4 regions of the Serratia sp. NA_112.1 genome follow, and region 2 is predicted to be linked to each of the others. Evidence: predicted binding sites of a transcription regulator. Region 2 holds the regulator's gene; each other region holds the start of a gene.

The links. The regulator CRP, encoded in region 2, controls carbon source genes, mostly activating them, when cyclic AMP is high. The targets are predictions, from matches to a motif close to ATGTGANNNNNNTCACAT.
Region 1: a site for CRP is predicted at 4,912-4,929, ahead of glpT (glycerol-3-phosphate transporter). Genes of this name have one in related genera too.
Region 3: a site for CRP is predicted at 5,801-5,818, ahead of ACUTQ5_RS03165 (ABC-F family ATPase). Genes of this name have one in related genera too.
Region 4: a site for CRP is predicted at 5,883-5,900, ahead of mlc (sugar metabolism global transcriptional regulator Mlc). Genes of this name have one in related genera too.

Annotation. Positions count from the first base shown of each region.
Region 1 covers NZ_JBQZFO010000009.1:58,703-66,052, forward strand. The annotation lists partial or broken gene ACUTQ5_RS16925 (GNAT family N-acetyltransferase) at 1-1, shown strand, start outside; gene ACUTQ5_RS16930 (DcrB family lipoprotein) at 82-645, shown strand; gene glpC (anaerobic glycerol-3-phosphate dehydrogenase subunit GlpC) at 693-1,892, opposite strand; gene glpB (glycerol-3-phosphate dehydrogenase subunit GlpB) at 1,889-3,160, opposite strand; gene glpA (anaerobic glycerol-3-phosphate dehydrogenase subunit A) at 3,150-4,793, opposite strand; gene glpT (glycerol-3-phosphate transporter) at 5,159-6,514, shown strand; gene glpQ (glycerophosphodiester phosphodiesterase) at 6,597-7,350, shown strand, end outside.
Region 2 covers NZ_JBQZFO010000018.1:16,789-24,138, forward strand. The annotation lists gene ACUTQ5_RS21225 (aminodeoxychorismate synthase component II) at 1-159, shown strand, start outside; gene argD (bifunctional acetylornithine/succinyldiaminopimelate transaminase) at 291-1,508, shown strand; gene ACUTQ5_RS21235 (YccS/YhfK family putative transporter) at 1,552-3,627, opposite strand; gene crp (cAMP-activated global transcriptional regulator CRP) at 3,682-4,314, opposite strand; gene ACUTQ5_RS21245 (OsmC family protein) at 4,694-5,101, shown strand; gene ACUTQ5_RS21250 (phosphoribulokinase) at 5,141-6,010, opposite strand; gene ACUTQ5_RS21255 (YheU family protein) at 6,162-6,395, opposite strand; gene ACUTQ5_RS21260 (hydrolase) at 6,392-7,350, opposite strand, start outside.
Region 3 covers NZ_JBQZFO010000001.1:625,565-632,914, forward strand. The annotation lists gene ACUTQ5_RS03125 (ArsR/SmtB family transcription factor) at 30-713, opposite strand; gene ACUTQ5_RS03130 (cytochrome P450) at 795-1,859, shown strand; gene ACUTQ5_RS03135 (antibiotic biosynthesis monooxygenase family protein) at 1,856-2,203, shown strand; gene ACUTQ5_RS03140 (AAA family ATPase) at 2,380-2,871, shown strand; gene cynS (cyanase) at 2,926-3,396, opposite strand; gene ACUTQ5_RS03150 (carbonic anhydrase) at 3,419-4,072, opposite strand; gene cynR (transcriptional regulator CynR) at 4,187-5,104, shown strand; gene mchS3 (MchS3 family protein) at 5,239-5,652, shown strand; gene ACUTQ5_RS03165 (ABC-F family ATPase) at 5,845-7,350, shown strand, end outside.
Region 4 covers NZ_JBQZFO010000005.1:12,745-20,094, forward strand. The annotation lists gene fumC (class II fumarate hydratase) at 1-1,118, shown strand, start outside; gene ACUTQ5_RS12365 (helix-turn-helix transcriptional regulator) at 1,298-1,987, shown strand; gene ACUTQ5_RS12370 (VOC family protein) at 2,079-2,447, shown strand; gene tus (DNA replication terminus site-binding protein) at 2,437-3,375, opposite strand; gene ACUTQ5_RS12380 (MFS transporter) at 3,531-4,796, opposite strand; gene ACUTQ5_RS12385 (LysR substrate-binding domain-containing protein) at 4,943-5,833, shown strand; gene mlc (sugar metabolism global transcriptional regulator Mlc) at 5,992-7,209, shown strand.

The DNA.
Region 1 (7,350 bases), on a different contig from region 2:
ACAACATCTGCCTTGCATTTCAACCTTGAATAGGTTGCGATACGTGAGAGACCCCCTACCTGAAAGGAAGAAGGAAGCCCAATGCGTAAAGTAGCAAAATTGATGGGTATCAGCCTGTTAGTGCTTGGCCTGACGGCCTGTGACGGCGACACCAAAGACACCAAGGCATCGGCAGGAGATGCCGCAGCCAGCGCCCCAGCCGGGCAACAGGTAAGCTTGCTGGATGGCAAGCTGGCGTTCACCCTGCCAGCGGGCATGGCGGACCAAAGCGGCAAGCTGGGTAATCAGGCGAACAACATGCACGTTTACGCCGACAGTACCGGCCAGCGCGCGCTGATCGTGATCCTCGGCGACAAGACTGCCGACAGCCTGGAAACCCTGAGCAAGCGTCTGGAAGATACCCAGCGCTCACGCGACGCCAACCTGCAGGTGATCACCAACAAAGCCATAGACGTTAACGGTGTTCCGCTACGTCAGTTGGACAGCATCATCACCAGCGGCGGTGAGAAAGCCTACTCCTCTATCCTGATCGGCACGCTGGACAACAACATGCTGACTATTCAGGTGACGCTGCCGGCGGATAACCAGCAGCAGGCGCAGAGCGAGGCCGAAGGCATCATCAACACGCTGAAACTGAAAAAGTAAACTTTTACTGACTCAGCCTATAGGGCGCAGTTCACACTGCTGCGCCCTCAAGCCAATGCCTGCGCCAGCAGGGTGATCGGATGTTCGCAGCGCTTGCTGGTCGACATCTCGATTTGCCATTTGCAGGTTTCGCAGTCCGTCACCACCAAATCGACCCCGCTCTCCTCTATCTGGCGGAACAGCGACGCCCCAATCCCCTGCGAAGTCTCATAGTTCTCCGATTTAAAACCATAGGTGCCGGCAATACCGCAGCACTGCGAATCCAGCACCACCAGTTCCAACCCCGGTATCTGCCGTAACAGCTCCAGCGTATAGGCGGTCCAGCCCATTTTTTCCATATGGCATGGCGTATGATAAGCCACCCGCAACGGCGTGTGCTTCAGCGGCAACTGACGCCCTTGATTGATCAGGCGGTAAAGGTAGCGCGTCGCCAGCTCCACGCGTTCACGCACCGCCGAGGTGTCCACGTCCAGCAGGTGTGGGTACTCGTCACGCAGGGTAAAAGTACAGCTCGAGGAGGTCGCCACTACCGGGATCCCCCGCTCCAGTACCGTCTCGTGCAGCGATTCGGCGTTAACCTTAGCCTGTTTTTTTGCCTGGGCAATAAAGCCGTTGGCGATCAGCGGTACACCGCAGCATTTCTCCCGCTTGAGCAACTGCACGCCGATGTCCATCGCATTGAACACCTTGATCAGATCCTTGCCCAGTTGCGGATGGTTGTAATTGACGAAGCAGCCGTGGAAGAACGCCACCTGATCGGCATAACGCTGCTGGGCCTGCGCCTGCTGACGGTACCAGCGGCGGAAGGTACCAAACGAGTACTTTGGCAATTCACGCCGATGGTCAATTTTCAGCGCCTTGTCGAGCAGGGCACGCACCGGTTTAAGCCCGGTAGCGGCATTAACAATCGGCGCAAACGGCGTCGACAACGAGCCCATGAGATCGGTATGGCTGAGGATAGCGTCACGCAGCGTGGGCTTGGTCTGGGCAAAGTCGGCACGGGCACGCTGAATGATGTCGCCGATTTTGACGTCGGACGGGCAGGCCACCTCACAGCGTTTGCAGTTGGTGCAATACTTCAGCGCCTCATCATACAGCGCCGGATCCTTCAGTCGCAGGCGCTCGCCGTCCGGCCCCGCCTGTTTTGGCCCTGGATAGAGCGGATTCACCTTGGCCACCGGACAATAGGTAGTGCAGACGGTACATTTGATACAGTTTTCAAAACTATTATCTTTGTGCAGGCTCATGGACGCTCCTCCTGTGCCGCAATCTGTTGCGCGACGTACAGCGCCCCAAGCAGCGAAACACCCGCACCACAGCCCTGCTGCAGGGGATCATAGCCGCCGGTCACTGCGCCGATGGCATACAGGTTGCTCAATGGCTCCCCCTGCCTTAAGGCACGCAGCCGGTTATCGGTACGTACGCCAAATTGCAAATAGGGCTGCGGAGCAAATAGATTGCGATGGCTCCAGTCTGCGCGATCCGCACGACTGTCGACATCCAGCCCAAATACCGGTTCACGTATACCGTCAAGATCCGCCACCAGCCCGTTATTGAAGAAACTACCGCTGGCCAGCACCACCTGCTGCGCCAGCAGCGGGATATCGGTATGGTTGCGGGTATAGAGGCCAGTGACTTGCCCGGCGTCAATATCTGCCCGCAGCACGCTGTCACCCGGCATAAAAACGCCGCCCAGCTGCTGCAGACGCGAACGCAGCGCCTGATGCAGGCGCATACCCAGAACCGAAGGCGGCAACGTCGGTAACAGCAGAATCGGTTTACCCAGCGCCGCCTGCAACGCGGCCAGTGCGCTATCATCTTCCAGCCCCAGACAGGCGGGCAGAAAAATCGCCTCGGCATCAGCGGCCAGCCGACGCATTTCTTCCGCCACCGGCGTCAGGTTTTCCGGCAGGTCCAGCACTCTGGCGATATTCACCGCCCGGAACTCACTGGGGTTGTTGCGCAGCCGATCCAGCGCCGGCAAGTGCATATAAGCGACTTCAGCCTTGATACCCAAGGTTTGCGTCAGGGAACTGGCGGCCAACTGCGGCTGAAAATCCAAAAATCCTTCAATGCCGATCACTGCAATATTTTTCCACGGCAGTTCGCCGTCCAACGGCGTGACCGGAATAGCCTGTGGACTAAGCCAGGTAGCCCGGCGCGTACCCAGCGGAGTCACTCGCAGATGATTACGTTCACTGCTGCCCTGCAGGCTCAAACCACAACGTTGCAACAGCAGGGCCGCGTCATCCGACAGTCCGGCTACCCTTTCAGCGCCCATCAGCGAATAAGGATGCTGTGGTGCCTGTAGCGCAAGTGCCGGTAGCGCCATCAACGGTGATTCCACCGGGGTGCCATCGGGCAACTGCGCCAGCAGATCAAGCGATCCGGATGAAAAATAGAGTGCGCTTTGGCCAGAACTGACCACGGCGCAGCGCTTGCCCTGTTCCGCCAGCCTGATAGCGCAGGTCATGCCTGCCAGTCCGCCGCCAATCACCACTACGTCAAATCGCATCATCGGCCTCCTGATCCCCTCGGGCATCGAGCCCGCACAATCCTTGGTAAACCCAGCTGGTAAACTCACTTTCACGTAGCGCATCGCCCCAGGCGATCGGTCTCACCCCTTTCCAACGCTCGTTAAGGAAATGCGATAGCTGATCGATAGACTGCTGCGGGGTAGTGACGTTAAAACGCGTCAACAGCCCGGCGGCACGGCAGGCGCAGAGCTCCCCCTGGCAGGTGCCCATGCCGACACGGGTACGGCGGCGTAGATCGAGCAGGTTATTGACGGTGAGGGAGTTCACCGCATAACGCACTTCACCGGCGGTGACCGCTTCACATTCGCACACCAGGCTGTTATCCAGCCGATCGCCGGCCGGTACCTGACTGGCCCTGTCGCCGTGGCGATAAACCGCCGAGCCGCGAATGCTGGCAGGCAGGGAAACCACGCTGCGCACCGTTTCTTCCGCCGACTGACGGGAGCCGGGCAAGGCTTCCTGCGCGGTGGTACAGGGGCTATCCAACCTGAGCTTTTCACACACTTTATCGGTCGCCCACTGCGCCATCAGCCGGTAGGTCATCAACTTGCCGCCGGTAATGGTGATAAAGCCTTCCAGGCCGTCGCGGCTGGCATGATCGAGCAGCACGATGCCACGGCTGACGTTGCGGCCGCTGGGGTCGTCGTCACTGGCTACCAGTGGCCGCACACCGGCATAGGCTCGCAGAATACGCGTCTGCGCCAGCTCCGGCGCCAGCAGCGCCCCCTCGCGGATCAGAATGTCCACTTCCTGCGGCGTCACCAGCATGTTGTCGATCTGGTCATAATCAATATGGGTTGAGGTGGTGCCAATCACCGAGATGGTGTCGCCCGGCACCAAAATATCGGCGTCCGCCGGTTTGCGGCAGCGATTGATCACCATGTTGTTGATGCGATGGCCGAGGATCAACAGCGCGCCCTTGGCCGGGAACATACGAATGCGCAGATCGGCATATTCCGCAATCTGCTGGCCCCAGATGCCCGCGGCATTGACGACCACTTCGGCATGAATATCGTAGCGCTGCGCAGATTGATGGTCGAAAACACGCACTCCGGTTACACGATCGCCAGCGCGAAGTAAACCGACCACCTGATGATAGGTGAGGATCTGCGCACCGTGCTCTCGGGCATCGAGCATATTGGCGGTTGTGAGACGGAAGGGATCGACAGTGCCGTCCGGCACGCGAACCGCGCCGATCAGCGCCGGATTGGCCGCTGGCTCCAGACGCAGCGCCAACTGTGGGTCAATCGCTTCGGCGTTGATACCGGCACTGTGGCAGGAGGCAATAAACTGTTGTTGGTAGGCCAGAGAATCCTGCGGCAGCGTAATAAACAGCCCATCGGTACGCTCGATGCAATGGTACGCAATGCGCTTGAGGATTTGGTTTTCTTCTATGCATTCACGCGCCGACTCGCCGTCGGTCACCGCATAGCGTGCTCCACTGTGCAGCAGCCCGTGGTTGCGCCCAGTGGCACCGGTAGCGATATCGTGACGCTCCAGCAGTATACAACGCAGGCCTCGGCGCGCGCAGTCACGAGCAATGCCCGCACCGGTCGCACCACCGCCAATGATGATCACATCCGTTTCGTTATCCGATGAATGGCTGCTCATGAGACTCTCTCAGAATCTGTAGTTATTCACCTATTGAGCCACATTCATTGGGGGCTTTGTTTGATAAGGAACAATAACGAACTCAAAACGAAAACCAAATGTCCACAAAAAACCATGAATGTGATCATAATCACGATTTTCAGGCGTTTTTCTATTTCATAACGTTAACGAATCGCTCAAAATCCGCCGGTGTTTCATAAAAGTGTAACAAATGCGCCATTCATCACAGCGACACCAGGCTGATTTGACTAGGATGACGCTCGTTATGGAACAAAAAAACACCACATTCGATATCCGCTCAATCATCAAATGAACGTAAAAGATCATATTGATGTGATAACTAGATAAAGCCATCGGAGGCGCTCATGTTGAGTATTTTTAAGCCGGCAGCACACATTTCCCGTGTGCCGGTCGACAAAGTCGACCCGCTGTACCGTAAATTGCGCTGGCAAATTTTTATGGGGATTTTCTTCGGTTATGCCGCCTACTACCTGGTGCGCAAGAACTTCACCCTGGCCATGCCTTACCTGATCGACCAGGGCTTCAGCCGCGGCGACCTCGGTTTCGCCCTGTCCGGTATTTCCATCGCCTACGGTTTTTCCAAATTCATCATGGGGTCGGTTTCTGACCGCTCCAACCCACGCGTGTTCCTGCCCGCCGGCCTGATCCTGGCTGCTGCGGTGATGCTGTTCATGGGCTTCGTGCCATGGGCGACTTCGAGCATCGCGGTCATGTTCGTGCTGCTGTTCCTGTGCGGTTGGTTCCAGGGGATGGGCTGGCCGCCATGTGGTCGTACCATGGTGCACTGGTGGTCGCAGAAAGAGCGCGGCAGCATCGTTTCGGTCTGGAACTGCGCCCATAACGTGGGTGGCGGTTTGCCGCCACTGCTGTTCCTGCTGGGCATGGCCTGGTTCAACGACTGGCATGCAGCGCTGTATATGCCGGCCTTCGGCGCCATCCTGGTTGCTCTGATCGCCTTCGCCCTGATGCGTGATACCCCGCAATCCTGTGGCCTGCCGCCGATCGAAGAATACAAAAACGATTACCCGGACGACTACAGCGAGAAAGCGGAAGAAGAGCTGACGGCCAAGCAGATCTTCATGCAGTACATCCTGCCGAACAAACTGCTGTGGTACATCGCCGTAGCCAACGTGTTCGTTTATCTGCTGCGTTACGGCATTCTGGACTGGTCACCGACCTACCTGAAAGAAGTGAAACACTTCGCGCTGGACAAGTCTTCATGGGCTTACTTCCTGTACGAGTATGCCGGTATTCCGGGCACCCTACTGTGCGGCTGGATGTCGGACAAGGTGTTCAAGGGTAACCGTGGTGCCACCGGTGTGTTCTTCATGACGCTGGTGACCATTGCCACCGTCGTTTACTGGCTGAACCCGGTCGGTAATCCTGGCATCGATATGGCCTGTATGATCACCATCGGTTTCCTGATTTACGGCCCGGTGATGCTGATCGGTCTGCACGCACTGGAACTGGCGCCGAAGAAAGCCGCCGGCACCGCCGCAGGCTTCACCGGTCTGTTCGGTTACCTGGGCGGCTCTGTTGCAGCCAGCGCCATCGTCGGCTACACCGTTGACTACTTCGGTTGGGACGGCGGTTTTATGGTGATGATTGGCGGTAGCATCGGTGCGGTTGTGCTGTTGTTGCTGACCATGCTGAGCGAGAAAAAACACCACGCGGAAATCGCTGCCAACAAACGCGGTTAAGCGTCATACAACTTTCGCATTATTTAAAGGCCGCGCTGCGGCCTTTTTATTACCTGGCACCTACAACATGGAGAACAACAATATGCGGACTCAAGTCAAAGCCCTGCTAACAGGGATTATCCTGGCCACCTCAATGGTCAGCGCTGCACAGGCTGCCGACAAGGTGGTGATCGCCCACCGTGGCGCCAGCGGCTATCTGCCGGAACACACGCTGCCGGCGAAGGCTATGGCCTACGCGCAGGGTGCAGACTTCCTCGAGCAGGATCTGGTGATGACCAAGGACAACGAGCTGGTGGTGTTGCATGACCACTATCTCGATCGCGTCACCGACGTAGCCGAACGTTTCCCGGACCGCGCACGCAAAGACGGCCGCTATTACGCCATCGACTTTACCTTGCCGGAAATCAAATCGCTGAAGTTCACCGAAGGCTTCGAGATTGAAAACGGTAAAAAAGTGCAGGGTTACCCTGGCCGCTTCCCGATGGGTAAATCCGATTTCCGCGTCCATACCTTCCAGGAAGAGATCGAGTTTGTGCAGGGTCTGAACCATTCAACCGGCAAGAACATCGGTATTTACCCGGAAATCAAAGCGCCATGGTTCCACAAGCAGGAAGGCAAGGATATTTCCAGCAAGGTGCTGGCGGTGCTGAAGCAGTACGGTTATACCGGCAAGGGTGACAACGTTTATCTGCAATGCTTCGACGCCAACGAGTTGAAGCGGATTAAAACCGAGCTAGAGCCGAAGATGGGCATGGATCTGAAGCTGGTCCAACTGATTGCCTATAACAAATGGCAGGAAACCTATGAGCAGAAGGCCGATGGCAAATGGGTGGAAT
Region 2 (7,350 bases):
TGTTTTGAAGTGACGGCCTGGAGCGAGCGCGACGGCGTACACGATGAAATTATGGGGATCCGTCACCGCCAACTGGCGCTGGAAGGGGTACAGTTCCACCCGGAGAGCATCCTTAGCGAGCAGGGCCACCAGCTGTTGGATAATTTCCTTAAAAGTTAATTGGTTAAGTTTTTTTTAACTGCGAAGACGATTTGCGTTTGCCCTTTATTGGTTTTTTATGCATATTTTGTGATTATATTCTCACTTGATCGCAACCAAAAGACTGAGTCAAATTCAGGGTGGGCCCCATAATGACCGAAAAATCCGCAGTTAACCGCAGTACCTTTGACCAGGTTATCCTGCCTGTTTATGCACCCGCGCAGTTTGTTCCGGTCAGGGGCAAAGGCAGCCGCGTGTGGGACCAGCAGGGGAAAGAGTATATCGATTTCTCAGGCGGCATTGCGGTGACGGCGTTAGGGCACTGTCACCCGGCTTTGGTCGAGGCGCTGAAACAGCAGGGCGAAACCCTGTGGCATACCAGCAACGTTTTTACTAACGAGCCGGCGCTGCGTCTGGCCACCAAGTTGATCAACGTCACCTTTGCCGACCGGGTGTTTTTCGCCAACTCCGGCGCAGAAGCCAACGAAGCGGCCTTCAAGCTGGCTCGTCATTACGCCATTACCCGCCACAGTCCGTATAAAACCAAAATCATCGCGTTTTATAATGCTTTCCACGGTCGCACGCTATTCACCGTCTCGGTGGGTGGGCAGGCCAAGTATTCGGATGGTTTTGGGCCAAAACCGGCTGACATCGTGCACGTCCCCTTCAACGACCTGGCGGCGGTGAAAGCAGTGATGGACGACCACACCTGTGCGGTGGTGATGGAACCGATCCAGGGGGAAGGGGGCATTACCCCGGTTAACGCCGAATTCCTCAAGGGAGTACGCGAACTGTGCGACAAGCACCAGGCGCTGCTGGTGTTCGACGAAGTGCAAAGCGGCATGGGGCGCAGCGGCAAGCTGTTTGCCTATATGCATTATGGTGTGGCGCCGGACATTCTCACCACGGCCAAAGCGCTTGGCGGCGGTTTCCCGGTCAGTGCCATGCTGACCACCGAAGAGATCGCCTCGGTGATGCAGGTCGGTGCCCACGGCACCACTTACGGCGGTAATCCGCTGGCCTGTGCTGTGGCGGAAGCGGCGTTGGACGTGATCAATACGCCGGAAGTGCTGAGCGGCATTGAGTTGCGTCATGGGTTATACGTGCAGGCGTTAAAGAAAATTGGCGAGAAGTACGGTGTTTTCAGCGATATTCGCGGCATGGGCCTGCTGATTGGCGCTGAATTAACACCGCAATACCACGGCAAAGCGCGCGATTTCCTGACCGCAGCTGCCGCTCGTGGGCTGATGATCCTCAATGCCGGGCCAAATGTGATCCGCTTTGCCCCTTCGCTGGTGGTGGAAACCCAAGACATCGACCAGGGTATGGCGCTGTTTGAGCTGGCGGTGCAGGACGTGATTAACGCTTAATTTGCTATTTGCTGCATGGTTAACCGGGCGCCGTGTGGCGCCCTTATTCATCGCGCAGTTTGCGTTTCAGCCAGATGCCGTGGTGTGGGCGTTGGCTCCAGGCTAATGACGAGATGGTATGCATGACGCTCAGGTGCGAAAGAATGCGCCGCAGGTGGCGCTCCATTTCGGTCACCGGCATCTCAGGGTGCAAATCCGGCGGCTGCATAATGCTGTTGCCACTGCTCGGCCCGTCGTACTCCAGCCGTTGCTGGCAGCTTTGCAGCGCAATCTCGCAAGATTGCAGATACTCCTCCGCCAGCTTTGGCGTCAGCATATAGTGCTCGCGCGCCAGGATAGTCATTGCATTCAGATGCTCGACAATAAACTGGCTGTGCGTCACCCACAGGCGCATATCCGCCAGATAGTTCGATTCAAACCCCGGCTCCTGCATGGCCTGATTCAGCGAGGTGAATAACGCATTGTGCGCCTGATTGACCTGCATACGTGCGTAGGCCAGTGCACTGGGATCTGGCTCTTGCTCTTCCAGCAACAGACGTAATGCCTGCTGATCGTTTTCCAGCGCCTGATGGGCATTCTTGCGCAGTAATCCGCTTTGCCACTGTGGCCACAGCCAGATGGTACTGCCGAACACCAGCACGCAGCCGATCAGCGTGTCGATCAGCCGCGGCACCAGGAAATGTGTGCCGTTGAGGGCCAGCAGTTGCAGGGTGTAGACCGCCGTCACCGTAAAACCAATAACCGCCAATCCGTAGTTTTTACGTGAAACCAGATAGGCCAGCAGCGTAATCACCAGCATCACGCTCAGGGTCTCGGCTTCGGGCAGTTGTAATTGCAGCAGACCGGCGGCGATGACGAGTCCGGCCAGAGTACCGAGCGCACGGTGCTGGATGCGCACCCGGGTGGCATTGTAGCCGTTCTGGCTTACCAGCATGATAGTGAGCAGGATCCAGTAGGGTTTCGGCAGGTTGAACATCATCCCGAGGCTGCTGCCTGCCGCCAGCGTGACGCCTAATCGTGCCGCATTACGCATGGCATTGGATTTGAACGACAGATAACTGACCAGCGCCGGCCAAAACGGCAGGCGGTTTTGATTGGCCATCAGGTCACGCCGGTAGAGTGGATGCTGGGTACGCAGCAGGCGGGCGATGCGGCTGAAGTGGTAGTAGCAGAACTGCCCAACCGGATTCTCCGGGTGCTGTGCCGCCACTTTTTCCAATGCTGTCAGTTCATTGCCCATATTGAAGCGTTGCGAATGTTGGTGGTAGAGAATATCGTGCGCCACCGTGCGCAGCCGATTGGCAATTACCTGCGCATTGCGGCGGATAATGGCTTCGGCCTGGCTCTGTTCTACCAGTTTTTGCACCTCTTCCGGCAGGTGCAGGCTGACGGTGATGTGTTCCTGCAAATCCAGCGCGACCTGGAAGGTGCGTTGCAGGCGCTTTTGTTCGAGATTGCTGGCATGGGGGAGAAAATTAAGTTGTTGATACAGCAAGGTGATCAGATCCATGACCTTTTGCTGGCGCACCAGCAGGGGAGGTAATGCGGTCTGCGGGTCGGTGTGCTGGGTCAACAGCGAATATTTGGCTTCGAAGTAGTCCGCCAGTTCCAGATAGAGCTGATTAAGCGACTCGCGCATCGGCTGTTCTTTCCACAGCTTGAACCAGAACCAGGTAAACAGGCCGTACCAGGCCGTGCCCACGATATATAACACCGGCGCGTGCCAAAGCGGCACCGTACCGGCCATGCTGAGGGAGAAGATGGCGGCAACTAGCGCAGCAGGCAGCAGACGGGCGTGTAGCGGGCTTATTTCACCGTTGACACCGAGCAGCAGCGCCAGGCCGAGCATCAGTATCGGCAGCGGCAACTGCCACAACAGAGCTTGCTGCAGCAACAAACTGCTGAATGCAAACAGTGAACCGCCGACGATCAGGCGTTTAAAGAAGCGTTTATGAGGCGTGTCCAGCCCGGCGATGTTGCAGCAGGCGGGAACCAGGGAAAATAGCAGGCCGTATTGTAGTTGGCCGATCAACAGCCCGAGCAGAACCGGCAGGCACAGCACCAGCGTTTGTCGTAGTGCGTAATTAACTTCCGGATGATAAATCAGTCGGCGCCACATGATGACTAGGGGCATAAAAAAACGGCGCGAATTATCGCGCCGTTTTTTCAGTGATTAACGGGTGCCGTAAACGACAATAGTTTTGCCGTGGGCGGAGATCAGGTTTTGATCTTCCAGCATTTTCAGAATACGACCAACGGTTTCACGTGAGCAACCGACGATCTGGCCAATTTCCTGACGGGTAATTTTAATCTGCATACCATCCGGGTGGGTCATGGCATCAGGCTGTTTCGCCAGGTTCAGCAGGGTTTGCGCGATGCGGCCTGTAACGTCCAGGAAAGCAAGGTTACCCACTTTCTCAGAGGTGATCTGCAGACGGTTTGCCATCTGAGCTGACAGGCGCATCAGGATGTCCGGGTTAACCTGAATCAACTGGCGGAATTTCTTGTAGGAAATTTCAGCCACTTCACAGGCGGTTTTCGCCCTAACCCAGGCGCTACGCTCCTGACCTTCTTCAAATAATCCAAGCTCGCCGATGAAATCCCCCTGGTTAAGGTAGGACAGGATCATCTCTTTACCTTCTTCATCCTTAATCAGCACCGCGACGGAGCCTTTGACGATGTAGTAAAGCGTTTCGGCTTTTTCACCTTGGTGAATCAGCGTACTTTTGGATGGATATTTGTGGATATGGCAATGAGACAGGAACCATTCGAGAGTAGGGTCTGTTTGCGGTTTGCCGAGAACCATTCGCTGTTATCCTCTGTTGTTATCGCTGCCTTGTGTCACAGGGGTCAGAGTTCCCTGTAAAACGTGCTGTCGCCGTTGTTTTAATGGTAGCTGGCAGCAGGTTTTGAGGCGTGTCATAAATATACGCTGTCGCTCTAGCATATTAACTTGCCGGGAGAGCTGCAAGCTACATTCTGTTAACATACCGGTAAAGGAGCCTTTCCCTGGGAGTTTCCCTGAAATCAGTGTCCCGGAAAGATTTATTGCGGCTCTGTTTGTAGCACAGAGTGAGGCGGGTGTCTTGTGTTGTCTCGCTTCAGCATGATTAGCATCAGGTTCCGTTGCCAGTTTCTATGCGAAAGCGTAGTCTGATTTTAAGAAATTAACCGGAGTGACCAGCATGCAGGCAAGAGTTAAGTGGGTGGAAGGGTTGACGTTTCTGGGCGAATCCGCGTCTGGCCATCAGGTATTGATGGACGGCAACGCCGGCGATAAAGCGCCCAGTCCGATGGAAATGGTGCTGATGTCGGTGGGAGGATGCAGCGCGATAGATGTGGTGTCGATCCTGCAAAAAGGACGCAACGACGTGCGTGATTGCGAGGTGAAGCTGACCTCTGAAAGGCGCGAAGAAGCGCCACGGTTGTTTACCCATATCAACCTGCATTTCATCGTCACCGGTAAAGATTTAAGTGACAAAATTGTTGAGCGCGCGGTGAATCTTTCCGCCGAGAAGTACTGTTCGGTGTCATTGATGCTGAGCAAGGCCGCCAGCGTGACCCACAGTTTTGAGATCCGCGCGGTGTCCTGATAGATAAAGGGGCGCGGTCCGTTGCCGCGCTCCGGTAAGTTAGCCGATTTTTTTGCCTTCCAGCAGTTGCTGCACCAGCGGCGCCATAATCAACTCCATTGCCAATCCCATTTTGCCGCCCGGCACCACCAGCGTATTGATATGCGAGATAAAAGATCCCTGCAGCATCGCCAGCAGATAAGGGAAATCGATCTGATCCAGGCCGCGGAAGTGGATCACCACAAAGCTCTCGTCCAGCGAGGGGATCGCCTTGGCGGCGAACGGGTTGGAGGTATCTACCGTCGGCACCCGCTGGAAGTTGATATGGGTGCGCGAAAACTGCGGTGTGATGTAGTTGATGTAGTCTTCCATCGAACGCACCACTGAATCCATCACCGCTTCACGGGAGTGGCCACGCTCGCCGGTATCGCGAATTAACTTTTGGATCCATTCCAGGTTAACAATAGGCACCACGCCGACCAGCAAGTCGACATGCTTGGCCACGTCGTTGTGTTCGGTCACTACGCCGCCGTGCAGCCCTTCATAAAACAGCACGTCGGTCGGTGCCGGTAAGGCTTCCCACGGGGTAAAGGTCCCCGGTACCTGGTTATAGGGCACCGCTTCATCGTAGGTGTGCAGATACTTGCGTGAACGACCGGTGCCGTTGGTACCGTACTCGCTAAAGCTTTGTTGCAGCAGGCCAAAATCGTTCGCTTCGGGGCCGAAATAGCTGATATGACGGCCAAGATCGCGCGCTTTGCGGATCGCCGCGTCCATTTCCGGCCGGGTATAGCGGTGGAAACTGTCACCTTCCAGCTCCGCGGCGCGGATGTTCAACTGCTGAAAGATTTTACGGAACGCCACGCTGGTGGTGGTGGTGCCGGCACCGCTGGAGCCGGTCACTGCGATAACGGGATGTTTGGCGGACATGGTGATGGGTCACTCCGTGTTTAATGCGCAGGCGTCAGTTAAAATTTTTGGTCTGTTTGACACCTTTTCGCCAAGGGCAAAATTCCGCGCGTTGGTTTGCAATCCCTCATTGTTACCTGATTTTTTCCGTCAGTCATAGAACCGACAGTCACTAAATTTCTTCTTGCCCGGCACGGAACTGCCCGCGCGGCATGATGTTGATGGTCTCATGCAGTTCTGACCATACCAGTAGCACCTCGCCGTTTTTCAATTGGCGGCGCACGTCTTCCACTTTATGTTCCAGGGAACGTTCATGCTCACCGTAGTCGGTCCCTTCGCGCAGCACAAAGGATTCAATCAGGCTATTGAGGGTCTCGGTTTCCAGTTCTTTCCAGGGGATGATCACTTGATTGTTTCCAGGTAAGGGGCAAGCCAGGATGGAATACGGTATTCCAGCCACATATGGGGTTTTTTCAATGTACCGCCGACAAAACCGACGTGGCCGCCAAACTCGGTCAACTGATATTCAATGTTGTGCGGCAGCGTGGCGGTTTCGGGGATCACTTCGTCGGTCATAAAAGGATCGTCCTTGGCATGGATGATCAACAGCGGCGTTTGGATCGACGGCAGCAGTGGCAGGGCGCTGCAACGGCGGTAATAATCGGTGGCATCGCTAAAGCCATGGATGCGCGAGGTAATCGCATCATCAAAGTCGCGGATCCGACGCAATGCCTTGAGCTGCGGCAGCTTGAGCGGCAGGGTATCAGGATAGTGCAGCAGTTTACGGGTGGCGTTTTGTTTCAACTGGCCGAGCAGGTAGTGCTGATAAACCCGCGAGAAGCCTTGATCCATCCGCCATGAGCAAGGTTCCAGCATCAATGGCGCAGAAACCACCACCGCCGCCTGCAGCAGACTGTCGGCGCCCTGCTGTGCCAGATAACAGGCCAGCATATTGCCGCCGAGTGAGACGCCAACGGCAGCGGTGGGGGCTTCTCCGTAGGTAGTACGCAGCCACTGGAGGAAGAAGCGCGCATCTTCCGTTTCACCGGAATGATAGATGCGTTGCTTGCGGTTCGGCACGCCACTGCAACCGCGAAAATGCATTACCACCCCGAGCCAGCCCTTTTCACGCCAGGCGTTGAGTTGACCATGGGCATAGGGGCTGTAGAAACTGCCTTCCAGGCCATGGAACAGCACCACGCGCGGCTTGCCGCCGGCCTGAGCCGGATCTTCGCTCCAGGCGAGATCGACAAAGTCACCGTCGGGCAGTTCCAGCCGTTGCCAGTGGGGTTTCAACTGCACGTGGCGACGCACCAGCCGTGGTAGCAGCGTTTGCAGATGGGGATTACTGGCCCCGCTCA
Region 3 (7,350 bases), on a different contig from region 2:
TATTGCAGCAAAGTTAACGCGGCGCAGGGTTAAAGCGTGAGGCCAAAATGTGCTGTCAGCGCTTTTTTACCGGCGGGGGTGAGCTGTAACTCGCGGCTTTCAAGCTGACGCCTGATCCAACCGCGATCGATAAAAGTACTGAGCACAGCCGCACCCAGTGCGCCGCCAAGATGAGCCTTACGTTCGCTCCAGTCCAGACAGCCACAGGCAAAACGCCGCCGTGAAAGCGCAGCCGAACAGTCGATGCCTAGTTCGGTTAACGCAGTGCGGCCGCTGTCCGTCAATTGGTAGTCTTCTTCGCCCTCCAGCCAGCTTAGCTGGTGCAGGCGGTCATGCAGTTTTACCGCCACCTCCCCGGCCATATGGTCGTAACAGGTGCGTGCAAATTGCAATGAGGTTGGGGTAGTGCTTTTCACCACCGGCGTTTCGACACCGGCCAGCGCCATCAGCGTTTCCAGTACGGCAGCCACCGCCGGGCTTGCCAGGCGGAAATAGCGATAGCGCCCCTGCCTGACGCAGACGATCAAGCGCTGCTCCTGCAAACGTGCCAGATGCCCGCTGGCGGTAGAGGCGGCAACGTCCACCGCCGCGCTCAGTTCGGTAGCGGTATAGGCACGCCCATCCATCAACAGGCACAACATGCGTGCCCGGCTGCGGTCGGCAATCGCGGCGGTCAATGCGGTAAGACGATCTTCAATATCGATGTTGTTCATACTTCGAGATTAGACAAAGTATGGCTGCAGGGCTAGCGCTAGGATGGGTTTTCACACTGGTCCAGTTCAACGGAGAACATCATGACGGTTTGTCCCTATTCCCGTGCTCTTGCTGCTGTTACTTCTGAAGATCCACTCGCTGACTATATGCAGATGGTGCCGATGGCATTTCAGCCGGACTTGCAATGTTGGGTCGTGGCTTCCCCGGCGGCAGTCCGTGAGATTTTGCACAGTAGCGATTTTGGGGTGCGCCCAGCACATGAACCTATTCCTGCTGCGTTGTTAAATACGCCTGCACAGTCTATTTTCGGTGCTCTGGTGCGCATGCAGGATGGTGAGCAACATCTCAAACTCAAAGCGACCATCTTGCAGACGTTATCTGTTTTTGATGCGGCGCGGATCGAGAACACCGCATTGGCCGTAGCGCAAGAATTAATGGTTTCCTTGCCGGACGCAAACCAGCTCACTCGATTTAACTATGCCTTGCCAGTGTGTGTTATCGCTTCACTGCTGGGTGTTCCTATCGGCGAATGGCCAGCATTAGTCGACGACATTCTGGATTTTTCCCGCTGCATTGCGCCAGGTGGCAGTGAGCAGCAGGTGGAAAGAGGGATCCTGGCTGCGGGGCGCGTATTAGCACATCTGGAAGGCTGTTGCGGGCCATTATGGTTGGGGTTACAGCATTCATGCGCGATGCACGGTATTGATCGTCAGATAGCAATGGTCAATGCCATTGGCTTGATGTTTCAGGCCTGTGAAGGAACCGCCGGCTTAATCGGCCAGGCATTGCTGCTGAAGCGCAGCCACGCGGGGAGTGCGCAGCAACTGATTGAGAAAGTCTTGTCTGACGCACCCCCGATTCAGAATACCCGCCGTTTTGCGCTACGGGATACGCAGGTGGCGGGGTACCCGATATTGGCTGGGCAGAGGGTTTTGGTGTTGTTGTGTACGGGGGCCGAAAGTTTTGCTTTTGGTGAGGGTGTACATCGCTGCCCGGGGGCGGATTGGGCAAGAATTATCGCGCGGTGTGGCATTCAGCATTTATCAGCATTGGGTCTTGATCTGCAACTGCTGCACAACGCCCGTTGGTGGGTTTCGCAAAATGCGCGCGTGCCCGAATTTACCTCTGACAGGAAATCACTATGATTGCCGTTATTTTTGAACTGCAGGCCGCCGACGGCCAGCGCGAAACCTATCTTGAGTTGGCGACTGAATTGAAGCCACTGTTGGCAGAGATAGACGGATTTATTTCGATTGAACGCTTCCAAAGCCTGGCCGATCCGCAGCGGCTACTGTCACTGTCTTTTTGGCGTGATGAAGCGGCAGTCCAGCAGTGGCGCAATATCGAGCAGCACCGCGCCGCACAAAAACGTGGCCGCCATGGCGTGCTGGCACAGTATCGCCTGCGGGTGGCGGAGGTGGTGCGTGACTATGGTCTGGATCAACGGGGGCAGGTGCCGCAGGACAGCCGCGGCTATCATGCTGATTGACAATTCTTGGGGGGTATCTTATTGATAGCTTATGAACAGAAACCGTTTTGCATTCGCGCAGATTATTATCACCATTCACAGAGTGGTGGGATAGCGCGTCTGTTTTAAGCGAAAACCCGCCAGCCAGGCGGGTTAAGTGCTTCCTCCTGCTGGTAATTATCCCTTTGGAGGAACCCATGAAAAACCATTCCCCCTCAGTTTTACATATGATGTGTGGCAAAGCCGGTTCAGGCAAATCAACGATAGCGCACAGCCTTGCGCAGCAGCCCCAAACGCTGCTGATGGTCGAAGATAACTGGCTGGCGACGCTGTATGAACAGCAGATGGCGACTTTGCAGGATTATGTTCACTACTCAGCCCGGCTACGCGAAGTTTTGAGCGAGCATATTGTGCAGCTGTTGCGTAATGGGCTGTCGGTAGTGCTGGATTTTCCGATGAATACGCCCGATCGGCGGTTGTGGGCAAGGCAATTAGCCGAGCGAGCTGGCGTTGACCACTGTCTGCATTTTATCGATGTCAGTGATGCATTATGTAAAAGCCGGATAAAGCTCAGAAATGAGCAGGGTGACCATCCCTTTACGTTAAGCGAAGAGACATTCGATCTACTTACTCAGTACTTTGTTCCCCCCGCAGAAGAAGAGTGTTTGAGCGTTATACGCTATTCCTGAGCGTCCCGTAATAAGGCAGGCCCTTATGTGGGCGCTGCCTTATTCATCGGGTTATCAGAAAGGCTTGGTCGGCAGGTATTTACCGTCGAGGGTGATTACTGCGCGTTCGCCACCGTCCGGGTCCGGTACCTTTTTGATATCCAGCTTGAAGTTAATGGCGCTGATAATGCCGTCGCCAAACTGCTCATGCACCAGGGCTTTCAGCGTGGAACCGTAGATCTGCACCATTTCGTAGAAGCGATAAATGGTCGGGTCGGTCGGCACGCCGCCGGGGATGCTGCCGCGTAGCGGAATGGTCTGTAACAAGCGAATGGCGTCCTCATCCAAATCCAACTTCTCTGCCACCACGCGGGCGGCCTGTTCCGGCAGCGGATGCTGGCCGAGCAAAGCGGCGGTGACGAACGCCAGGCTTAACCCGGTGCCCTGGTTAATCGCTTCGAAGGTCAGGTTTTTGCGGATCTTGGCCATCATAATGGTGTCGGTCAGGGTTTCGCGGGGGGATGAGTAGTGCAGTGACTGAGTCATAATGTTTCCTTAATAAATGAAATTAAAAGCGTGATACGGCAGGGGTTGCCGTGACCTCAGGATTTGTGGCCAGCGGAATAAAACGGCGGGTTTCGCCATCCAGCGCTTCAATGCCGCCGCTGGCGATGTCATACACCCAACCGTGCAGCTTCAACCGGCCTTGTTCAAGCGCCAATGCCACCGATGGGTGGGTTTTGATATTGTTCAGCTGTGCGATGACGTTCTCACGCACCATCGAATTGACTTTCTCGCTGTCGGATGCATGCTGATAAGCCTGATTGACCGCCTTGGCGGAGTCGGCATAGCGCAGCCAGTTAGCCACGGTCGGCATATGTTCCAGACACTGGCAGGTGGCGATGGCGGTCATTGCGCCACAGTCGGAATGCCCGCAGATCACGATATCTTCAACCCCGAGCGCAGCGACGGCATATTCCACCGAGGCGGAGACCCCACCGGGTTCCGGGCCGAACGAAGGCACGATATTGCCAGCATTGCGGATCACGAACAGGTCGCCCGGTTCGCGCTGGGTAATCAGTTCCGGCACCAGGCGGCTGTCGGAACAGGAGATAAACAGGGTGCGCGGGCTCTGCTGGGTCGCCAGCCGTTGAAACAGTGCCGTGCGTTCGACAAACGCCTCGCGCTGGAACTTCAAAAAGCCTTCAATAACCTCTTTCATACTGTCTCCATCAGGGGGCTGTTAAGCGATGGATGTATCTTGCGCCGCTCTGGCTATAGGGTCTAAGACCCATTTATAATGATTGTCATAGGAATTACTTATAGTAGGGGCGCTATGCTGTTAAGACATATTCGTTATTTTCTGGCCGTTGCCGAGCAGGGCAACTTCACCCGCGCTGCCGAAGTGCTGCACGTCTCGCAGCCCACGCTGTCACAGCAAATCAAACAGCTGGAGGAAACGCTGGGTACGCCGCTGTTTGATCGCAGTGGCCGTACGGTGCGCCTGACCGATGCCGGTGTGGCCTGGATGCGCTATGCCCGTCTTGCGTTGCAGGATCTGGATGAAGGCGTACGCGCGATCCATGACGTGGCGACGCTGGAGCGCGGCAATCTGAGGTTGGCAATGACGCCGACCTTTAGCGCCTATCTGGTTGGCCCGGTTATCGATGCCTTTTATCGGCGTTATCCGGGCATATCTCTGAGTATTCAGGAAATGACGCAGGACAGAATCGAGGCGTTGCTGGCAGAGGACAGGTTGGATTTGGGGATTGCTTTTGGCCAGGCGCAGTCGGTAGATATCGAGGCCACAGACCTGTTTAGTGAATCGTTGAATATGGTGGTTGGCGCAGATCATCTTTTGGCCCAACGGCAACACCCTTTGACGGCGGAGGAGCTTGAACGGCAACCCCTGGCTTTGCTGAGCGAAGATTTTGCTACCCGTCAGTTCATCGATGGTTATTGCCGCCAGCAGAGTATCTGCCCGCTGGTGGCGGTAGAGGCCAATGCGATTGGTGCTATCCTCGAGATTGTGCGCCGTGGTCAACTGGCCACCATTCTACCGGCGGCGATTGCCCAGGCGGATCCGCAGTTGCGGTCGGTGCAACTTGTCGCCGCCTTGCCGGCGCGTCGGGCGGTATTACTGCAACGTAAGAGCGCTTACCGCAGCGCGGCATCGCAGGCGTTTGTAGCGGTTTTACATCAGCAGGATTTGATGTCGGCACATGCCAACCCGGTCTATACCCGTCATACTTGAAGCTGCATCTGTGTTGGCTGCGTTTGCTCACCCCTGTCACTTACCTGAGTAAGCTCCTGGGGATTTACAAACTTGCCGCCTTGATGCAACTCCAATTATTTAGGGTATAAAACCGGTTGAATAGGGAGACTTTTATGAAAATGATTTTTCGCGTTGTGACTTTGTTCGTTGTCTCTTTCTGTTCCTTCTACGGCTATACCGCTGAGCAAAGCAGTGAAGAGACAGAAAATGTTTTATCCAGGGTTAACAACTTCTCTTTGGGAATGAATGGGTTTGTTGGTATTGGCAGCGTTGGCGAGACCGAGTTAATAAAAATCCTAACCTATCAGGATGCGGGAGCCATTTTCTTGCGCATTGCCAAAAATCCGCAGGCAACGCCAGAAGCCAAACTTTATGCCGCCTGTGGCTTAAAAAAGCTTAACAACAACGGCGAAGCCGATTTTGCCCAGGAGTGGGATAAACAGGTTTCGGTATTGAAAGGGGATATTTTAAGGACAGAAAAATTTAAAGAGGTCTATTTCACTATCTTAAAGCATGGCTGCTGGTGAGTGTATTTATTTCCCCTCAATCCGCCGGATGGGATTTACTGCCTCCGGCCTTAAGAACACCGCGTGGTGCCTGGCTTTTTCTGCCACCGCATCATTGCTCAAATTGTCACCAAAACTTCCCGCGATCTCTTATCACCGTTATGGCATAATGCGCGCCAAATCACATTCCTAATGATATGAAGAGCGAGCGCTGTGTTAAGCACTAACAACATTACTATGCAGTTTGGCAGTAAGCCGCTGTTTGAAAACATCTCTGTAAAATTTGGTGGCGGTAACCGCTATGGTTTGATCGGGGCCAACGGCTGCGGCAAATCCACCTTTATGAAAATCCTGGGCGGCGATCTGGTACCGAGCGGCGGCAACGTGTTCCTCGATCCGAACGAGCGTCTGGGTAAACTGCGTCAGGATCAGTTTGCTTTTGAGCAATACAGCGTGCTGGACACTGTTATCATGGGCCACCATGAACTGTGGGCAGTGAAAGAAGAGCGTGACCGTATTTACGCTATGGCCGAAATGAGCGAAGAAGACGGCTATAAAGTAGCCGATCTGGAAGTGGCTTACGGCGAAATGGACGGTTACACTGCCGAAGCGCGTGCCGGCGAGCTGCTGCTCGGTGTTGGCATCCCGGTCGAACAGCATTATGGCCCGATGAGCGAAATCGCACCTGGCTTCAAACTGCGTGTGTTGCTGGCGCAGGCACTGTTCTCCGATCCGGAAATCCTGCTGCTCGACGAACCCACCAACAACCTGGACATCGATACTATTCGCTGGCTGGAACAGGTGCTGAACGAGCGTAACAGCACCATGGTTATCATTTCGCACGACCGTCACTTCCTGAACATGGTGTGTACTCACATGGCGGATCTGGACTACGGCGAACTGCGCGTATATCCGGGCAACTACGACGAATATATGACGGCGGCCACTCAGGCGCGTGAACGTCTGGTGGCGGATAACGCCAAGAAGAAGGCACAGATTAACGAACTGCAGTCGTTCGTCAGCCGGTTCAGTGCCAACGCCTCCAAATCCAAGCAGGCAACCTCACGTGCCCGTCAGATCGATAAGATCCAGCTGGAAGAAATTAAGGCTTCAAGCCGTCAGAACCCGTTCATCCGTTTCGAACAGGACAAAAAACTGTTCCGTAACGCACTGGAAGTGGAAGCGCTGGCCAAAGGCTTCGACAACGGTCCTCTGTTCAGCAAGTTCAATCTGATGGTTGAAGTGGGCGAGAAAGTGGCGGTGTTGGGCCCGAACGGTATCGGTAAATCTACCCTGCTGAAAACCCTGGTTGGTGATGCACAACCGGACAGCGGCAGCGTGAAATGGTCTGAGAACTCCAGGATCGGTTACTACGCGCAGGATCACGAATACGAGTTCGATGATACCCTGACGGTATTCGACTGGATGAGCCAGTGGAAGCAGGAAAAAGACGACGAGCAGGCAGTCCGCAGCGTACTGGGTCGTTTGCTGTTCAGCCAGGACGACATCAAGAAGAAAGTGAAGGTGTTGTCAGGGGGGGAGAAGGGCCGCATGTTGTTCGGCAAGTTGATGATGCAACGCCCTAACATCCTGATTATGGATGAACCCACCAACCACCTGGATATGGAATCCATCGAATCGCTGAACATGGCGTTGGAAATGTACGAAGGCACCCTGATCTTCGTTTCCCACGACCGTGAGTTCGTCAGCTCGCTGGCG
Region 4 (7,350 bases), on a different contig from region 2:
GGCAAACCGGCTCCGGTACCCAGACCAACATGAACATGAATGAAGTGCTGGCCAACCGCGCCAGTGAGCTGTTGGGCGGGCTGCGGGGCGAAGAGCGTCGGGTGCACCCGAACGACGACGTCAACAAGAGCCAGAGTTCCAACGACGTGTTCCCGACCGCGATGCACGTGGCCGCGGTGATCGCGGTGCGTGAGCATTTGATCCCCGAACTGAAAGTGCTGCATAAAACCCTGAGCGACAAGGCAGAGGCTTATCGCGATATCGTCAAAATTGGCCGTACCCATTTGCAGGACGCGACCCCGCTGACCCTCGGCCAGGAGATTTCCGGTTGGGCAGCCATGTTGGCGCATAACCTGCAGCATATTGAAGCCAGCATCCCGCATATCTGTGAACTGGCGCTGGGCGGTACCGCCGTGGGTACCGGTTTGAACACCCATCCGGAATACGCGGTTCGCGTTGCCAAAGCGCTGGCTGACCTGACCGGGCAGCCGTTCGTTACCGCGCCCAACAAATTTGAAGCGCTGGCCACCTGCGACGCATTGGTGCACGGCCACGGTACGCTGAAAGGGCTGGCGGCTTCGCTGATGAAAATTGCCAACGATGTACGCTGGTTATCCTCCGGCCCGCGTTGTGGAATCGGGGAAATTTCTATTCCGGAAAACGAACCGGGCAGTTCCATCATGCCGGGAAAGGTCAACCCAACCCAGTGCGAAGCGATGACCATGCTGTGCGCACAGGTGCTGGGCAATGACGTAGCGGTGAACATCGGCGGCGCTTCCGGCAACTTTGAGTTAAACGTGTTCCGGCCGATGGTGATCCACAACTATTTGCAATCCATTCGTCTGCTGGCTGACGGTATGCAGGGCTTTAATGAGCATTGTGCGGTGGGCATCGAACCTAACCGTGACCGCATCAGCCAGTTACTGAATGAGTCCTTGATGCTGGTGACCGCGCTCAATACCCATATTGGTTATGACAAAGCGGCAGAAATCGCCAAGAAAGCACACAAGGAAGGCCTGACGCTGAAAGCCTCGGCGCTGAAGCTGGGCTACCTGACCGAAGAAGAATTCGACCTGTGGGTACGCCCGGAAGACATGGTCGGTAGCATGAAAAAGTAATTGATTGCGTCAGCGGCAATGGGCTTACTTGGGTAAGCCCTTAGGTTGCTGACAAAGCAGGAAAAAGCGTGGTTTTTCCTGCTTTTTATTTATCGACCTCTACTCGCTCTGGGCAGGAATGAGGTTTGTCATCAGTCTGTGGGCTTACTTGGGTAAGCCCTTTTTTTGGAAAAAAATAAATGTCACGTACCGAGCGTTTACTCGACCTGATGCAGATCCTGCGACGGCATCGCTACCCGGTTGCCGGCCATGCGTTGGCGCAAGAAATGAATATCAGCATGCGTACGCTGTACCGCGATATCGCCACGCTGCAACAGCAAGGGGCTGAGATTGTCGGCGAGGCGGGGGTCGGTTATGTACTGCGGCCCGGGTTTATGTTGCCGCCACTGATGTTCTCGCAGCATGAAATAGAAGCGCTGGTGTTGGGAATGCGTTGGGTGGGGCGTCGTGGTGACAGCCAATTGGCCGGTGCGGCCAATAATGCTCTGGCCAAAATCGCCGACGTTCTGCCTGCTGCACTACGCAATGAGTTGGAGGCCAGCACGCTGCTGATTGGCCCGGTAGATCTGGTGAAGGTGGCAGACGAAACGCTGGTGCTGATCCGCGAGGTGATCCGCCAGGAACGCAAACTGGTGGTGGATTATTGCGATCGAGACGGTAACCCTAGCGAACGTATTCTCTGGCCCTTTGCTCTGGGTTATTTTGAACAGGCACGGATGTTGGTTGCCTGGTGTGAGCTGCGCCAGTCATTTCGCCATTTCCGCCTCGACCGTATCCGTCTGGCGACGCCGTTGGCGCAACGTTATCCCCGTGGCCGCCGTTCGCTGATGAAAGAGTGGCATGAGGTTCAGGACATTGCGCCACAATAATTCTTCGCTGCTGCCAAAAACTGTCAGTAGAGCGCTTTAGCCTTGGGTTATCGGGAGCCGGCCGGTTCCCCTCAGCCAAGAGGTTACAGCGATGACAACTCCAAACATGACCCTTCTTTATGTTGATAACCCAGAAAACAGCGCCGCTTTCTACCGTCGATTATTGGGGCAGCCACCGGTGGAGCTTTCGCCCACTTTCGCGCTGTTCGTCTTGAGCAACGGCCTAAAACTGGCTATGTGGTCGAAACATAGCGTCGAACCTGCCGCAGCGGCGACCGGTGGGGGCGGCGAAATCGGCTTTATGTGCGAATTGCCGCAGCAGGTGGACGTGCTCTATCAGCGGTGGTGCGAACAGGGGCTGAAGGTGATTCAGCCGCCAGTGATGCTGGACTTCGGCTATAGCTTCGTTGCCTGCGATCCGGATGGCCATCGTCTGCGGGTATACAGCCTCAGCGAGTAGGAACGTCGGTATATAAATGCAGCCGTTTGACCAGCAGCCGCAGCGGTCTGGCATCCGGCTTGTATTTATGTTTGACCGCCGCGACGTCGTAATTGAGTAATTCGCCAATCTTCGGTACCTGAGCACCGTTTTCTACCTGGCACAGGGCAATCAGCGGCAGTGGGCAGGGGTGTTGCACCTGTTTTTGCTGCGGCTGATACCACACCCGGGCGATGGGTTGCACTTTTACCGGCCGTTTGATTTTCAACACGGCCTGCTGTGGCAGGCGGCTGACGTCGTCGATCTCACGGCTGACCAGTTCGGCCCATTGCTCGCGATTATAGGGGGGCACGGCGCGTCCGGCCTTCAGGCTCTTTTCCAATTGAGCCAGAATGTCGTCGCGTTTCACGTTCTTGATAATGTGCTTGTTTGCCCAGCCAAAACGCACCGAGTCCGGATTGGTTAAAAGGGTGAGGGTACGATAGGCACTAAGGGTGATTAAGCCATGTAGATGAGTGTGGACAAAGTCAAAACGTTGCTCTGGTGCCAGGCCAGAGTCGACGGTGATGATCTGTTCCAGTTCGGCCTTCAGCTGGTTAATCAGGGCAATTTGCTGTTGCAGCGCCAGGTATTCAGGTTGTTCCACCGCCAGACAAATCACACCGGGCAGGCGCACAGCCGCTTTGCTACTGATGTTGTGCTTGTTGTGATGGATAAACAGCCGCTGATAGTGTTCCAGCGCCAAATCGCGAGCGGCCAGGCCAACATGCTGTTCGACGGCAATCTGCGCCACCGTGTCATGTTCCTTGCCTTTCTCGATTTCGGGCAGGCTAAACACCCGCCCAGCCAGCAAGTGCAATGGCTGGATCTGCTGGTGGAGACCCGTTAGCGCCTGTTCCAGTTCGCTGAAGCAAGCATTCATCCTACCGATTAAATCGTATTTATCCATCACGCGTTCCTATTTTAGTTACAACATACAATAAGAGGGTAATAAACGAAAGGGCAACATCAGCAACGGTGTTAACGGCAATACCGAGCTGTCCAGCCAGGCAGCGTTTTTAGGGGTGTTACCGCCTGCCTCTCGTGCAGGCGGTAAGGCAGGGATTAAACGCGGGTCGCTTCCGGCAGTTTCTTCAGGTAATGCACCACCAACAGGGCCAGCAACAGCATCACGCTGATAAAGGCCACCACGCCATTCCAGCCGAAACTGTGCCAGAACACGCCACCGAGGGTACCGGCGACGCTGGAACCCACGTAATAACAGAACAGGTAAAGTGAAGATGCCTGGCCCTTGGCGCGGCGCGCGCGGCGACCAATCCAACTGCTGGCAACCGAGTGGGCAGCAAAGAAACCGGCGGTGAACAGCATCATGCCGATAAAAATAACCGCTACCGGTGCCAGTGCGGTAATCAGGATCCCGATCAGCATTATCAGGGTCGACGCCAACAGCACCGGCCCGCGGCCGAAACGTGAGGTCATAGCACCGGCTTTCGGCGAACTGTAAGAACCGGTCAGGTATACCACCGACAGCAGACCTACTATCGCCTGGCTGAGGTGATAAGGCTCCGACAGCAGGCGGTAGCCAATATAGTTGAACATGGTGACAAAACTGCCCATCAGCAGAAAACCTTCGGCAAACAGCAGCGGTAAGCCTTTGTCGTGCCAATGCAGGCGGAAGTTTATAAGCAGGGTGCGCGGACGCAATGAACTGGCACGAAAATGTTTTGATTCGGGCAAAATGCGCCAAAACATGCAGGCCGCGGCCAGCGCGAACAGACCGATCACCGCCAGCGATACCCGCCAGGAGAAGAAGTCGGTTAGCACCCCCGTCACCAGGCGGCCGCTCATACCGCCGATGGAGTTACCGCTGATATACAGTCCCATCGAAAAGGCGACAAAACTGGGATGGATCTCTTCGCTCAGGTAGGTCATGCCAACGGCGGCGACGCCACTTAACGAAAGGCCAATCAGTGCGCGCATCAGCAGAATGCCATGCCAACTGGTCATAAAGGCGCAAATCAGGGTGCAAATAGCCGCCAGCAGCAGCGCCACTACCATCACTGATTTACGGCCGATGGCGTCGGACAGCGGGCCGGTAAACATCAGACCGATCGCCAATAGCCCGGTAGAAACCGACAGCGACAGACTGCTTTGTGCCGGGGAGATGCCGAAGTCCTGAGACAGAACTGGCAGGATAGGTTGCACGCAATACAGCAAGGCGAAAGTGGCAAGGCCGGCGGAAAATAACGCCAGAGTGACGCGCATAAACTGCGGTGTTCCGCGTTCGATGTAGGGAAGTTTGTTAAGGGTGGAACGTTGGGTTTTTGGCGCAGTGGCCGCGTTATCGTTGGCGGCCCGCGTCGACGGCATATCGGCCGCAGAGCGCACAGGGGTTGTCACAGTCTTTCCTTACCGAACATCGGGTATATATCAACACATTATGAATTAACAAAATCATAGGGAGAGGGCAGTTTTTTGTCTAATATATTAATAATTAAAATTGAGATGTTTAAAGTATGAATATCGAATTGAGGCATCTGCGTTATTTTGTCGCCGTGGCGGAAGAGTTGCATTTTGGTCGTGCCGCAGAACGTCTGCGTATTTCTCAGCCGCCGCTCAGCCAGCAAATCCAGGCGCTGGAGGAAATGGTCGGCGCACGCCTGCTGGCGCGCAACAACCGCAATGTCAGCCTGACCCAGGCGGGGGAATTGTTTCTGAAAGAGACCTATCAGGTGCTCGATCAGGTGAATCGCGCTGCCGAGAAAGCAGCACGGTTGGAACGTGGCGAACTGGGCGAATTGACCATAGGTTTCACCTCGTCGGCCCCCTTTATCAGCGTGGTATCGCGCAGTCTGCGAGCTTTTCGTCAGCAGCACTCACAGGTGCATATCAAGATGCGTGAAGTGAACACCAAGCAGCAGATTGAACCCTTACTCAATGGCGAGCTGGATCTGGGCGTGATGCGCAACACCCGCTTACCGGACGTGTTAAAGCATCAGCTTTTACTGTGTGAACCCCTGGTGGCGGTGGTACCGGAAGGGCATCCGTTAACCCATGTGGCACCCGGTACGTTACGCTTCCACCATCTGGCGGAAGAACCTTTTGTTTTTTTCTCCCGTGAAGTGGGAACCGCGCTGCATGACGAGATTTTGTCGCTGTTGGCCAAAGCGGGGATCACCCCTTATATCACCCAGGAAGTCGGTGAGGCGATGACCATTATCGGCCTGGTTTCCTCCGGATTGGGCATCTCGATTCTGCCGGCGTCTTTCGCACGGGTTAAAATCGACGGGGTGCAATATTTACTGCTGGCGGAACCTGAGGCGACGACCGAAGTTTGGTTGGTACATCATCGCCAACGCCCCCTGACAGCTGCGGCCAAGTCCCTGATGGCGTTACTGTTACCCTGAAAGCCAACTGGGTAAATAAAACGCAATCCGCAGGCAAAGTAGGGTGAATTTGTGCAGCAAATCACATAACGAATCAAATAGTTGACGCTGTATTACAAAAGCCCCACCATAGCCGATAGTCTTTATTTAGAAGCGCGAAAAATAGTAGGAGCAGGTTTGTGATTGCGGTTGGGCAGCCTGGGCATATCGATCAAATCAAGCAAACAAATGCAGGGGCAGTTTATCGGCTAATCGATCAACTGGGCCCAATTTCGCGCATCGAACTGTCAAAACGGGCGCAGCTCGCTCCCGCCAGTATCACCAAAATCGTCCGTGAACTGCTGGAAGCCCATCTGGTTAAAGAAACCGAGTTCCAGGAAGTCGGCAGCCGTGGTCGTCCGGCGGTTGGGCTGGTGCTGGACACCGAAGCCTGGCACTACCTTTCCGCCCGTATCAGCCGTGGCACCATTACGCTGGCGCTGCGCGATATCAGCAGCAAACTGGTGGTGGAGGAGTTGTTGCCACTGGCCGCTGAACACCCCGACCCACTGTTAAAACGCATTCTTGCTGAAGTCGACCAGTTCTTTATCCGCCATCAAAGCAAGCTTGAACGCCTGACGGCGATCGCCATTACGCTGCCGGGCATGGTTGACGCGATTTCCGGCGTGGTACACCGTATGCCGTTTTACGATGTCGAAGATATGCCATTAGGCCCGGCGTTGGAAACGCGTACCGGTCTGCCGGTTTACCTGCAACACGACATCAGCGCCTGGACCATGGCCGAAGCCTTATACGGCGCTTCGCGCGGCAGCCAAAACGTGATTCAGGTGGTGATCGACCACAACGTTGGCGCTGGGGTGATCACCGGTGGCAGGGTGCTGCATGCCGGTAGCCGCAGCGTGGTCGAGATTGGCCATACCCAGGTCGATCCTTACGGCAAACGCTGTTACTGCGGCAATCACGGTTGCTTGGAAACCGTCGCCAGCATCGAAAATATGCTGGAAATTGCTCGTGCGCGCCTCGGAAGCTCAATGAGCTCCAGCCTGCACGGGGCACCGTTGACGGTCGAGTCTCTGTGTGATGCGGCGCTGGCGGGCGACCAACTGGCGAAAGACATTATCCTTGGGGTGGGGCACAGCGTGGGCCGCATCCTGGCGATCATGGTTAACCTGTTCAATCCGGAAAAAATCCTGGTCGGTTCCCCGCTGAACCGGGCGGCAGAAATTCTACATCCGGCCATTGCCTCCTGTATACGTCAGCAATCGCTACCGGCCTACAGTGAGCAGATTCAGGTGGAGCCCACTCAGTTCTTCAATAAAGGCACCATGCCCGGCGCGGCACTGGTGAAAGAAGCGTTATACAATGGTTCGCTGCTGGTGCAGTTGCTGCAAGGGTAGGCTGCGCCCCAAAAAGCCGTACTCTGCGTTGTCGGCCTTGAACGTAGACCCGCTATGCCCAGCATCCTCCGCCTTGATTACGGTTTTTTGGGGCTGCGACGGTGCCACGGTCAATCATGGGGCACAGCCTTTCACCAATCA